Regions from separate parts of the Metabacillus sediminilitoris genome, predicted to be linked through region 1. Evidence: riboswitches for the same ligand, from Rfam matches in the RefSeq annotation. Region 1 holds a riboswitch; each other region holds the start of a gene.
The links. Region 1 has a riboswitch for S-adenosylmethionine ahead of GMB29_RS02160 (sugar ABC transporter substrate-binding protein). Riboswitches for the same ligand answer to the same signal wherever they lie in the genome.
Positions count from the first base shown of each region.

Region 1 (3,161 bases):
TAGTATTCGAAATTAACTCATGTGTCACAACCTTTCCATTCCTCATAATTGTAATCTCTTCACAAATCTCAAATATTTCAGGAAGGCGATGCGATATAAAGATAATTCCTACACCTTTGTCTTTCAGCTCCTTCACAATACGAAAGAGCTCCTTTGTTTCTGAATGGCTTAACGGGGCCGTTGGTTCGTCTAAAATGAGAAAGCGGCAATTTGTTGAAACTGTTCTTGCAATTAGCACCATTTGTTTTTCTGCCAAGGATAATTCGCTAACTAATCTTTTGGAAGATACATTTATGTGTAAGCTTTGCAGAATATCTGTTGCTTCTTCATGAAGGTTCTTCCAATTTACAAAGAAGCTTCTCCCCTTATCATTAACAGTTTTGGATAACAGAATATTTTCCCCTACTGTTAAATAAGAAATTAATGCTGTGTCTACCTCTTGATGAACAATTTGAATACCGCTGCTTTGCGCATCCTTTGGTGTTCGGATATTCACTTGCTTTTGATCAATTAATATATCACCTGTGTAATGATCATAAGCACCTGATAAGACTTTCATTAACGTTGACTTTCCAGCACCATTCGCACCGATAAGTGCATGTGTTGTCCCAGTTTTTATTGAAAAACCGACTGAATTTAATGCTCTTATTCCTGGAAATTCAATCGAAATAGCTTTCATTTCTAACAACGTACTCAACATAACATGCCTCCTTTCTTATAAATCAGCATTCTACCTTATGCTAAAAACAAACACTCTCTTAAACTAGCAAAGAGAGTGTTTGTAAGACCTTAAAATTATTTTTTATAATACTCTTTTAATGTTTTGATCCACTCTTCTTCAAATGCTGTTGATTGTCCCCAGCCTTCAATTGAATCTGCAAGATTAACCATGTTAATAGGTTCACTAGATTTTGCTAATGCATCTTGAGAAATAAGTGAAGCTTCAAGGTTATACGTCTCAGGTGTTTCTTCACCAGCTAACTTTTTAGCTAGTAATCTCATATCTACCGCACCAATCAGCTTAGGATCAACTGCTGCTGTATATTTCCAAGAACTGCTTTTATCCTGGATTTCTTGAAGATCAGCATTTGAGACATCGATCCCATAAAGTTTTATTTCATCTCTTCCGGCTTCTTTAATTGCACGAGCTGCACCAATTGCAAATGCATCCCATGTTGCAAATATTGCGTCAATTTCACCTTTAGGATGTTTATTTAACATTGCTGCTACAGCATTTTGAGTTTGTACTGATGTATCAGCTGAAGCCACTCCAAATCGTTCAATTTCTTTCAAACCAGGATTACTGGCTAATTTTTCTTGATAGACCGCATTACGTCTCACCATTGGCGGAAAACCGTCTACCCAAAGATATACAATGTTAGCTTCACCTTTTGTATCTTTAATAAGCTGGTCTAAAGCTAACGTAGCAAGTGCTTCATCATCTTGGGATGTCAGTGTTACACCTTCAACTTTCGCTAACTCTTCATTTGAATCAAAAGTTACAACGCTTTTACCTGCATCAACAAGTTTTTGTACTTCAGCGACTGTTGCTGCATCATCTCCATGTGAAATAATAAACCCGTCATAATCTTCCTCTAATCCCTGTGCAATAGCATCATGAAATTTAGCTGTGTCACCATTTGCTGTAAATACATCTACCTGGAAGCCAAGCGCTTCACCCTCTTCTTTTGCACCGGCAAAAAATTGAGCAGTATGATCATCACCACCAATTTTTCGAATCACTTTAATTTTTGTTACATCATCACCAGTAAATCGTTCTGGAACACCATCTAGTGATACATCTTGATTTCCTTTCTCTTTAACAGACGCAGTTGTTTCTCCACCACCTGAAGAGCATCCAGTTAATAACAAAGTAAATACAAGAATTAATAAATATGCAGAATTTAGAAATCTCTTTTTCATGTGTTTGTGACTCCCCTTTTCTCTATTGATATTGCTTCAATTACATTTCATTAACATAATAAAAACTTGACGTAACACCATCGTTTAGTAGTGAAAGTCTTCGTTTTTCTTGTACTATCGCCTTTTAAAAGATAAAACCTGATAATACAAAAAACCTCTCTAAAGATAGAGAGGTTTCGCCACAAAATATATAAGGAGTCTCCTCTCTTATCTTTCAAAACCAAATAAGGTTTTGCAGGAATTAGCACCAATTCTATATAATAGAACGGTTGCCGGGCGTCATCGGGCCAGTCCCTCTGCCACTCTTGATAAGAGATTGTTTATATGCAATTCAGTAAAAGAAAGAATAAATATACTTTAATTGGGTATCGCAATAATGTCAACTATTTTTTGAATATTTTTTAAACAGAAAATATTTTATTCTCAATGAAAAAGCCGTTTATAAATAGAAGGTTCATACCCTTCAATTCATAAACGGCAGGAAATCTGTTAGACTGTATTTGTGATCTTTACGCAAAAATATGACAATATGGTTCACTTTTTCTTTTGGCTCTTCGCTCGATTACGATCAAGCTCTGCTGCATACTCTTCTTGAGATTTACCTTGCTTTTGACTTTCAGATTGTATCTTTCTAAATTTATTATCATTTAAATTTGGCATGGTTACACCTCCTTTTAGACTCCGTTATTATATTCATAATTGATTTTTATATACGTTGGTATATCTATTTAGTAAGATAAAGTATGTATAAATACTGATATAATCTAGAATCAAAAAAAGCATAAGTATGTCGTAAATGACCACTACTTATGCTTCTGTTTCATCCCATTTCTTTAGCTGAAAATTTCACATCCTTCTTCTGATCCTTCCTGTTGAGTACGAGGGGCATCACAAGTATGACACCAATTATCAGGCAAATGGCAGAAATTTGATAGGCTAAAGCTAAACCTGTAAGCTGTTTGACTATCCCTGCTAGGCTCATCATCAACACCATTCCACCCATAAAGAGCGGTGTCATAATCCCGTTTACCCGTCCAACAAATGGTTCTTCTGCATTTTGAAGAATCATTGTATTAATACTAATTTGGATTGCCGGCATCATTAATCCCGCAAAAAACTGTGCTGCTAATGTAAGCCAAAGAATAGTTGAGAAACCCATTATTGAAATCATAATAGCATTTACAAGCATTCCAGCCGCAAGCATTCGAATCGGCTTGACTTTTTTTGAAATGGCTAAT
Region 1 is NZ_CP046266.1:411,332-414,492, reverse strand. Features, by position in the region: gene GMB29_RS02165 (sugar ABC transporter ATP-binding protein) at 1-700, opposite strand, end outside; gene GMB29_RS02160 (sugar ABC transporter substrate-binding protein) at 796-1,923, opposite strand; SAM riboswitch class I at 2,128-2,238, opposite strand; gene GMB29_RS27575 (hypothetical protein) at 2,458-2,583, opposite strand; gene GMB29_RS02155 (MFS transporter) at 2,744-3,161, opposite strand, start outside.

Region 2 (3,161 bases), 510 kb from region 1:
TCACCTCCTTGAACACACCCTTAGTATAAAAGGGAAATGTAAATAAAAATAAAGATTTATGTAAATGAAGTGTAAATTTTGCATATATTATCAATAACTTATACATAAATTTTGACTATATTAACTCAAATTTATCAACATGTTACCTGTAACTACTTTAAAAATCTTGAATATATTATGAGTTATCAGTACACTTAAATTAATTAATGAAGGCAAAAAACGATAACTTTGAATGGGTGATTATATGTTTCCACTTGAAAGACAAAAGAAGATCCTTGAGCTGCTAATGATTAAAAAAGTCATTAAGATAACAGAGTTAACAGAGGAACTAGAGGTTTCTGTCGATACGCTTCGCAGAGATTTAAACCTTCTTACAGAACAAGGGAAAATCGAGAAAATCTATGGCGGGGTTAAACTAGTAGAATCAACATTCGGAGAATCCTCTATAGATGAACGCATGATTAGTCACTTAAAGGAAAAAGAAATGATCGCACAAAAATGCAGTGAATTTATCAATGATGGCGATTGTATTTATATTGATAGCGGGTCAACAACCTATCAAATTGCCAAATATATTAAAAATAAAAAGAATTTAACAGTCGTGACAAATTCAATTCCTGTTGTAAACGAACTCCTAAATAGTGATGTGGAACTAGTCATCATTGGCGGGAAAGTAAGAAAAAACGAAAAGTCTGTCGTTACTTACGAATACTTATTTAATTTTAGTGAATTGAATATATTAAAAGCCTTTATTTGCGCAAGTGGTATTACGATTGAAAAGGGAATTTCTGATTATAATTTAGAGGAAGCCATTACAAGAAAAAAAATGATCGAGTTATCAAAAGAAATTTTCGTAGCCGCAGATAGTACTAAATTTGGGAAAGATGTTACAATCGGCATTGCTTCCCTTGATAAGATTGATTACATGATTACAGACCATAACTTACCTACTCATTTTGTTAATCAATTCAAAAAAACTAGTACAAATCTTATTATTTCACAAAATTAAACATTTTTATAAAAACCCTATATCAGAATAGTCTACACTAGAGACATGTTCATGATGGTAACATTTCATTTCCTTTATTTTCTAGATATTAACCAATTGGGTGTTATTGTCCAATAGATATAAAATCATTTTATAGATTGACAGAACTTAACTATATTAGTATATTAGATACTATTAATTTACAAATTTAATCTTATCCAGAGAGACTGAGGGACTAGGCCCGATGACGTCCGGCAACCCCCTATTTGGGAAGGTGCCAATTCCTGCAGAATGGTTTCATTCTGAAAGATAAGCCAAGATACAGTTTCTGTTTCGATGCTCCTTTCAGATGAAGGAGTATTTTTTTTGTGTCTAGGAACGGGGACAGAATTCGCTTTATTTAAGCATACCTTCCAAATAGACTAGATTTGCTAACCTTAGGTGAAATTTGGATGTAGAAAAACATAAAAGGAGGTCATTACATGATTAAAATTCGCAATCTTTCGAAAGTATATAAAACTAAAAATGGTCAGGTAACTGGTGTGGATAACGTGTCACTGACAATTCAAAAGGGCGATATTTTTGGAATCGTCGGCTATTCCGGTGCAGGAAAAAGCTCCCTGCTTCGCTGTATCAATCTTTTGGAACGGCCTACTTCCGGAAATGTCACCGTAAATGGCACAGATCTCACCTCATTAAAAAGTAAAAATTTACGGATAGCACGGTTAAAAATCGGCATGATTTTCCAACACTTTTATTTAATTAGCCAAAAAACTGTGTTTGAGAACATTGAATTTGCCTTAAAAGCAGCGAAAATACCTTCCAAAGACATGAATGACCGTGTTGAAGCCTTACTTGATATGGTTGGTCTTGCTGATAAACGTGATGTATTTCCTTCACAATTGAGTGGAGGGCAAAAACAGCGCGTCGGCATTGCACGTGCACTTGCCAATAATCCTAGTGTCCTTTTATGTGATGAAGCCACTTCAGCCTTAGACCCGACCACAACAAAATCAATTTTAAATCTATTAAAAAAAATTAACAAAGAATTAAACATTACGATCGTTTTGATAACTCATGAAATGGATGTTGTAAAGGAAATTTGCAATCGCATGGCTATCATGCAAGATGGTAGAGTGATTGAAGAAGGTCCAGTATATGATATCTTCGCAAATCCACAGGAAGAACTCACGAAGGAGTTTATCGAAAGTGTTGTTTCATATGATTTGCCTGCTGCGATTTTTAAAAAGTGCGAAGGAACAATTATTAAAGTAACATTCAAAGGAGAGATTGCTGGAGAAGGCATCATCTCCGATACTCTCCAGCTATATAACGTAAAAGGCAACTTCCTGCACGGTTCAATTGACTATATACAGGAGGCGCCGCTTGGTATTTTTCTTATGGAATTAAAAGGAACAAGTGAAGAAATCAGCAAAGCCATACAATTTATTGAAAATCGTTCAGCCCTAGTGGAGGTGTTACGTTATGGGATTTGATATGAATCATCTTATTGAACTGATTCCAGATATAAATCTAGCATTTCTGCAAACTATTTATATGATTGCAATTTCCTTAGTCATCTCAACTGTTATTGGGTTACCGATTGGTGTCCTTTTATATGTCACAGACAAGGGCCTATTCCTGCAAAATACTTGGATCAATTCCATCATCGGTTTCTTAGTTAATATGGTGCGATCAATTCCGTTTATTATTTTACTTGTTGCATTAATACCATTAACTAATTTCCTCGTCAAAACAACGATTGGACCAACAGCAGCAAGTGTCTCACTTTCTGTCGCAGCCATCCCATTTTTCGCCCGCATTGTCGAAACGGCATTACGAGAAATTGATAAAGGTGTTGTTGAAGCAGCAATCGCAGCAGGTGCTACACCATGGATGATCATTAAAGATGTTCTTTTACTTGAAGCAAGATCTGGAATTATTTCTGCTATTACATTAACACTTATTAGTTTAGTAGGATTTTCAGCAATGGCTGGTGTTGTCGGCGGCGGCGGAATTGGTGATTTGGCCATTCGTTTTGGTTATTACCGCTATGATAATACCATTATGATCGCAACAGTCGTTATTTTAATTATATTAGTTCAGTTAATTCAGCTAATTGGTGATAAAATCGCCAAAGCTGTTAATAAAAAATAAACATCAGAAAGAAGGA
Region 2 is NZ_CP046266.1:5,505,557-5,508,717, forward strand. Features, by position in the region: gene GMB29_RS26390 (DeoR/GlpR family DNA-binding transcription regulator) at 245-1,009, shown strand; SAM riboswitch class I at 1,200-1,304, shown strand; gene GMB29_RS26395 (methionine ABC transporter ATP-binding protein) at 1,471-2,484, shown strand; gene GMB29_RS26400 (methionine ABC transporter permease) at 2,474-3,145, shown strand.
Region 2: another riboswitch for S-adenosylmethionine. It lies ahead of GMB29_RS26395 (methionine ABC transporter ATP-binding protein); the one in region 1 lies ahead of GMB29_RS02160 (sugar ABC transporter substrate-binding protein).

Region 3 (3,161 bases), 2.7 Mb from region 1:
AAATATAAAGTAAGCATTGTTGGCGGCTCTGTTGCTAAAAAAACGTACGAAAGCGTAACGAACACAATGTACATCATCAATAATCAAGGTGAGGTTGTTCATGAATATAGCAAACTTCACCTATTCAAATTGATGGATGAACACCATTATTTAGCGGCTGGAAATAAAAAAGGATTATTTAAAATTGATGGTGTGAACAGTGCTGGTGTCATTTGCTATGACATTCGATTTCCTGAATGGATTCGCGCACATATGACACAAGGAGCAGAAATTCTATTTGTTGTGGCTGAATGGCCTTTGCCAAGACTACATCATTGGAGGACACTACTAATTAGCCGTGCCATTGAAAATCAATGTTATGTTGTTGCTTGTAATCGTGCAGGTTTAGACCCTAATAATGAATTTGCCGGACATTCGATGATCATCGATCCTTGGGGAACGGTAATCGCTGAGGCTGATGAAACAGCTGGATCCATAACTGCCGAAATTGATGTTAAAACAGTGAAAAAAGTACGAAATCAAATTCCAGTATTCGCAGACCGATTGCCAGAATTTTATGATTGATTTCTAAATTTTTTATTGACAACACTAAATAATCATTGATAACATGCTAATCAAGGTTCTATTATTCTTAAAATCTAAAATGTTCTGAAATTACGGAATATACAAAGCATTACTTTCATTTCAGAACGATATAATCTCTTATCAAGAGTTGGCAGAGGGACTTGGCCCAATGACGCCGCAGCAACCGACCATATCAACATTGGAAACTAAGTGTTTATTCACGAAGACTTCCAATTGGCACGGTGCTAATTCCATCAGAAAGACATTCCTTTCTGACAGATAAGAGGTGCGAAGCTAAGTCTTCAAGCCTCTTTCATCCGAAAGAGGCTTTTCTTATTTCCAAAGAAAAGCCTCCAAAGAAATAAAGCATTAGTTCTTTGATCTGCCTACTATATATGACGATTTCTCGCATTAATTGCACTGGACCGTCATGTCACGAGCTTAACTGCTGATGCTTTCATGTCACATCTGATCTAAATCAAAAATACTATTATCTTCTTACATGAGGACATTATTTTTTGGAGGTTATTACTATGAGTACTGTCAAATCATCTATTTACAAACCATTAACTGAAAGCGAAGCTATCGCTTTAGCAAAACGCCTGCAGCTTTTTACAGAAAATAGCAACTTAACATGTAAAGAAATTGGTGATGGAAATTTAAATCTTGTCTTTAAGATTACAGATACTGATAATGGAAACGGAATAATCATTAAACAAGCACTTCCATATGCAAAAGTCGTAGGGGAAAGCTGGCCATTAACATTAGACAGAGCACGTATTGAAGCACATGCCTTATTAAAACAAAGTGAATTTGTGCCACAATTTGTACCAAAGGTTTATTATACAGATGAACAGCTAGCCATAACCATTATGGAAGACTTATCACATCTCCAAATCGCCCGTGCTGCTCTAATTGAAGGAAAAGAATTGCCTTTGCTCTCAACACATATTGGAGAATTTCTAGCAAAAACATTATTTTACACATCAGATTATGCCGTAAATCAACATTTTAAAAAATCATTAGTGAAGCAGTTTATTAACCCAGATCTATGTAAAATTACGGAAGATCTTGTTTTCACAGATCCGTTCTTTAACCACGATACAAATAACTTTGAACAAGAACTTGGTCAAGATGTTGAACGCATTTGGCAGGATCAAGAGTTAAAATTAGCTGTTGCAAAGCTAAAACAAAAATTCCTAACCAAAGCAGAAGCACTACTTCATGGTGATTTACATACAGGAAGTATTTTTGCAGATGAAAACGAAACAAAAGTCATTGATCCAGAATTTGCTTATTTTGGTCCAATCGGCTTCGATGTTGGTCAGGTATTTGGAAACTTCCTTTTAAATGCCTTTTCTCGTAATGCTGAAAATCAAGAAGTCTTATTTACTCATATTGAAACAACATGGAATGTATTTGTTAAAGAATTTTCAAAAGCATGGAAAAATGATGCTGCAGAAATATTTGCTAAAACAGAAGGCTATTTAGAGGATGTATTGTCAGAAATTTTCGAAGAAGCAGTCGGCTTTGCCGGATGTGAAATCATCCGTCGCACAATTGGTCTTGCACATGTCGCAGATCTTGATACATTACAACCATTTGACAAAAAAATCTCTACTAAGCAGCTTGCTTTATCAGTAGGCAGCGAGCTTATTAAAAATCAAAAAGCGATCAAAAATCCTTGTCAATTCAAGGAATATGTAAAGCAAACGGTAAGCAATTAATTATCATTTAATATTAGTAAAAAGGAGTTTAATCTTCATGGCATCGACAAATTTAGCGATTCCCCGTTCTGTTATCTGGAATGAGGAATCTATCTCACTATTAAATCAGCAAAAAATTCCGCACGTAACGGAATACCTTGAATTAACTACGATAAAAGACGTTTGGGAAGCAATTCAATCCTTGAAGGTAAGAGGTGCCCCTGCAATCGGTATCACAGCGGCATTTGGCCTCGCATTATCAGCATTACAGGATATATCTGAAACCATTGTTGACTTTCAACGAAACATCAAGAAAAACAGAGATTATTTAGCAAGCTCTCGACCAACTGCAGTTAATCTAGTATGGGCATTAGATCGACTTGTAAATAGTATTTCTAACGTTCAATCCATTAATGAAGCGAAGACAACAATCGTCCATGAAGCAATCCAAATTCAAATTGAGGATGAAGAGGTATGTCGTTTAATTGGTGAACATGCTCTATCTGTGTTTCAGAAAGGCGATCGCGTGATGACCATTTGTAATGCAGGGTCTATTGCTACAGCTAAATACGGAACAGCATTAGCTCCATTTTACCTAGCAAAGGAAAAAAACGTTAACTTAAGTGTATATGCATGTGAAACCCGTCCAGTTCTACAAGGAGCACGTTTAACAACATGGGAGCTCATGCAAGCAGGGATTGATGTGACTCTAATTACTGACAATATGGCAGCACATACGATTAAATCAAAAAACATTTCCGCCATTATAGTTGGTGCTGATCGAATTGCAGCTAATGGTGATACTGCTAATAAAATTGGGACATTTAATTTAGCTCTTTTAGCAAAAGCATTTAACATTCCTTTTTACGTTGCAGCACCATTATCTACATT
Region 3 is NZ_CP046266.1:3,153,113-3,156,273, forward strand. Features, by position in the region: gene GMB29_RS14945 (carbon-nitrogen family hydrolase) at 1-564, shown strand, start outside; SAM riboswitch class I at 700-850, shown strand; gene mtnK (S-methyl-5-thioribose kinase) at 1,098-2,291, shown strand; gene mtnA (S-methyl-5-thioribose-1-phosphate isomerase) at 2,329-3,161, shown strand, end outside.
Region 3: another riboswitch for S-adenosylmethionine. It lies ahead of mtnK (S-methyl-5-thioribose kinase); the one in region 1 lies ahead of GMB29_RS02160 (sugar ABC transporter substrate-binding protein).

Region 4 (3,161 bases), 2.7 Mb from region 1:
AGGCTCATGCTTGTACCTCCTGCTCTAGACTTTCCAACACGTCAATCACATCATAAAAGGTCGTAAATGGTTTATGAGGCAAATGTAATTCGATACTTTTGTCTAATAATAAATCTCTTGCGATGACAAAGTCTGCAAGCTTTGCAGCTTGTAAATCAGTAATGGAGTCACCTATGACTATTTTACGCTGGTTACTATTTGTCAGTTGTCTAATAATAGATGGTTTGCAGCAGCCGCAATCATTTTCACATGTATGATCACAGCTATGCGGCCAGCCAATTTTAATCTTTTCGTTCGTAAAGTCTGCTTTGTTGCAATAAATCTTATCCTTATCAATTAATCCTTCAAGCAACGGATAGACAAAGAAGTCAATCCCCCCGCTAACAATATATAAAGGGATATTTTTCTCTTTTGTATATCGAACAAAATCATGAAATCCCGACCGAATTTCTGCATGATGTAGAATATAGTCGACAATTTCATTTTTTGCTGAAGATGGCAGTAATTGAAACATCTTACCAACACCTTCACGAATTGAAACAGCCTGAGATAACACGCCATTTTTAAGCTCAACCCACTCAGGTGGTGCAAATTTTTTCATGATCGCAATGATATTATCTGTCTCGGTGATTGTGCCGTCAAAATCACAAATGATTACGCTATTTGTCATTTGTGCACCTCTTTGGCTCCCCATAGTTCAATCGCAAGTTTTAAATTTTCGTCAGACTCTGCAGCTTGTTTTAAGGAAATTCCAGATAATGTGGCATTAATTGCTGCACGGAATGCACGCCCTCCGCCAATTGCTCCATTTGGATGACCGTGAACACCACCGCCTGCATTTATAACAGAGTCGATCCCGAAGTCTTGGATAAGCAATGGTACAAGACCTGGGTGAATACCTGCAGAAGGTACTGGAAATGATTGTTTAATCGAGTCTTCCATTAGACAATTTTCTGCAATACCCAGCGCTACATCGCGCTCCAATGCAACACTTCCATACGGTGATGGAAATAATGAAAAATCAGCACCAGCTAATCGTAACAGCTTACCTAACAAGAGTGAGCTTGAAAAACCGTATAGGCTTGAAGCTGTTGTTGCTCCGCTTACGGCAGGATGTGCCATGATTGGAATCGAAATTTCCTTATCTTCTGCTAAGCTTTGTAACACATCAAGACCATATGCAAACACGTTAAACAGCAGGACATTTGCACCAAGTTCTACTGCTCGTTTTGCTTTATTCTTTAAGTCATATGTTTTTCCTGTTAAATTGACTGCATATAAAGCTTTATGACCAGTTTCATCAAATACATGTTGTAAAATTTCTTTTCCAGTTCGTATTCGTTTTTCAAAAGGTGTTAGTAGATTATCAAAGAGAATTTCATCGTCTTTAACAAGATCAACTCCGCCTAAAACTTGCTGTTCTAATTGATCTTTTAAATACGTAAGATCTCTCCCGATTACCCCTTTAAAAATGCTCATGAGTAATGGGCGGTCATATACACCTAATGTTTCACGAATTCCACCAACACCAAATGATGGACCAGGGAATGAAGATTTCACTTCTTCTGAAAACTCTAGGTCAATTAATTTTACTTCCCCATCAAGTGAAAGCTTACCAAAAACGGTTGTTAAAATAGCAGGAAGATCATGACTATAATTTAAGCTAGGATAGGCAATTTTAATTTTGCCTTTCGTTACTTTCTTTCCTAAATAGTGATTCGTCTTTTCACACTCTTCTAGTTCTGTTACTTCAATTACGCGGCCTTTATGGGCTTTTAATTGCTCTTGCTCGAGCAAAGGAAGATCTGTCCATGAGCCGACAGTTAATCCTAACGCAATCCCTTCTGCCTTTTTATGTAAATCACCTTTTGCATCATGAACGAGATAAGTTGCAATTACATCACTCACATTAAAACCTTCTTTCTTTTGTAAATCATTTACGTTTTCTGAATGTTCTCACATATTATTCGTATTTATTCTATCATTTCTAATCAATATATATCATTATCTATTTAACATTTTTTCACAAAGAAAAAGCCCCTCCGACACTAATAGATCGAAGGGGCTGTACCATGCATGTGCAACAAGCATATCTCCTTATCTATCAGCGAATGCTGCAAGAATTAGCACCGTGCTTACCCAAAGGTAAGTCGGTTGCCGGGCTTCATAGGGCTAGTCCCTCCACCTGCTCTTGATAAGAACGAAACGTTCATAAAGTTTTTTGAAATTTATATGAATTATGACAGATCCTATTTTTTTTGTCAATAACAATTATTTTAAAATAAGTTTAACGCTTTAATACGCTTTGCCGCTTCTACTAATCTTTCTTCAGAAGTCAACAAACCTAATCTTACGTACCCTTCCCCATAATCTCCAAAACCGTTTCCAGGTGCCATCACAACATGCGCTTTTTCCAACATATAATCAGAAAAAGCCTGTGACGATGCAAACTCCTTAGGAACTGGCAGCCACGCAAAAAACGAACCTGCTGGAGCTGTAACATCCCAGCCAATTTCACGAAAAGCATGTATCAAAACATTTCTTCGTGATTCATAAAGGGCATTAAGTTCTTCTACACATGTTTGAGGACTTAATAATGCATGTGCAGCGGCTTCTTGTATGGCACTAAAGACACTTACATACATGTGATCCTGTAAAAGATTCAGCGCCTCAATAACCGAAGGATTTCCGACCGCAAAACCAATTCTCCATCCAGCCATATTAAAGGTTTTTGAGAATGTATAAATTTCAATCCCTGTCTCCTTTGCACCTTCAGTTTCTAGAAAGCTTATTGGGCGTTTTCCATCAAAGCCAATCGCACCATAGGCAAAATCATGAACGACACAAATGTCATTTTGAGTAGCGAACTCCACAGTTTCCTGGAAGAATTCTGATGTTGCTGTTGCACCTGTTGGATTATTTGGATAGTTTAAAAACATAGCTTTTGCTTTTGCGACGACATCCTCCGGTAAGCGATTATAATCAGGCAAAAATTGATTTTCACGTTCAAGTGGCATCATTTCCATTTTTGCACGTGCCAGCTCAACACCTGACCAATAATCAGGGTAACCGGGATCTGGAACAAGGATAACATCGCCTGGATTTAACAAGCATTGTGGTACCTCTACAAGTCCAGCCTTTCCTCCAAATAGAATGGCAAC
Region 4 is NZ_CP046266.1:3,149,330-3,152,490, forward strand. Features, by position in the region: gene GMB29_RS14925 (methylthioribulose 1-phosphate dehydratase) at 1-8, opposite strand, end outside; gene GMB29_RS14930 (2-hydroxy-3-keto-5-methylthiopentenyl-1-phosphate phosphatase) at 5-670, opposite strand; gene mtnW (2,3-diketo-5-methylthiopentyl-1-phosphate enolase) at 667-1,908, opposite strand; SAM riboswitch class I at 2,095-2,201, opposite strand; gene GMB29_RS14940 (pyridoxal phosphate-dependent aminotransferase) at 2,277-3,161, opposite strand, start outside.
Region 4: another riboswitch for S-adenosylmethionine. It lies ahead of mtnW (2,3-diketo-5-methylthiopentyl-1-phosphate enolase); the one in region 1 lies ahead of GMB29_RS02160 (sugar ABC transporter substrate-binding protein).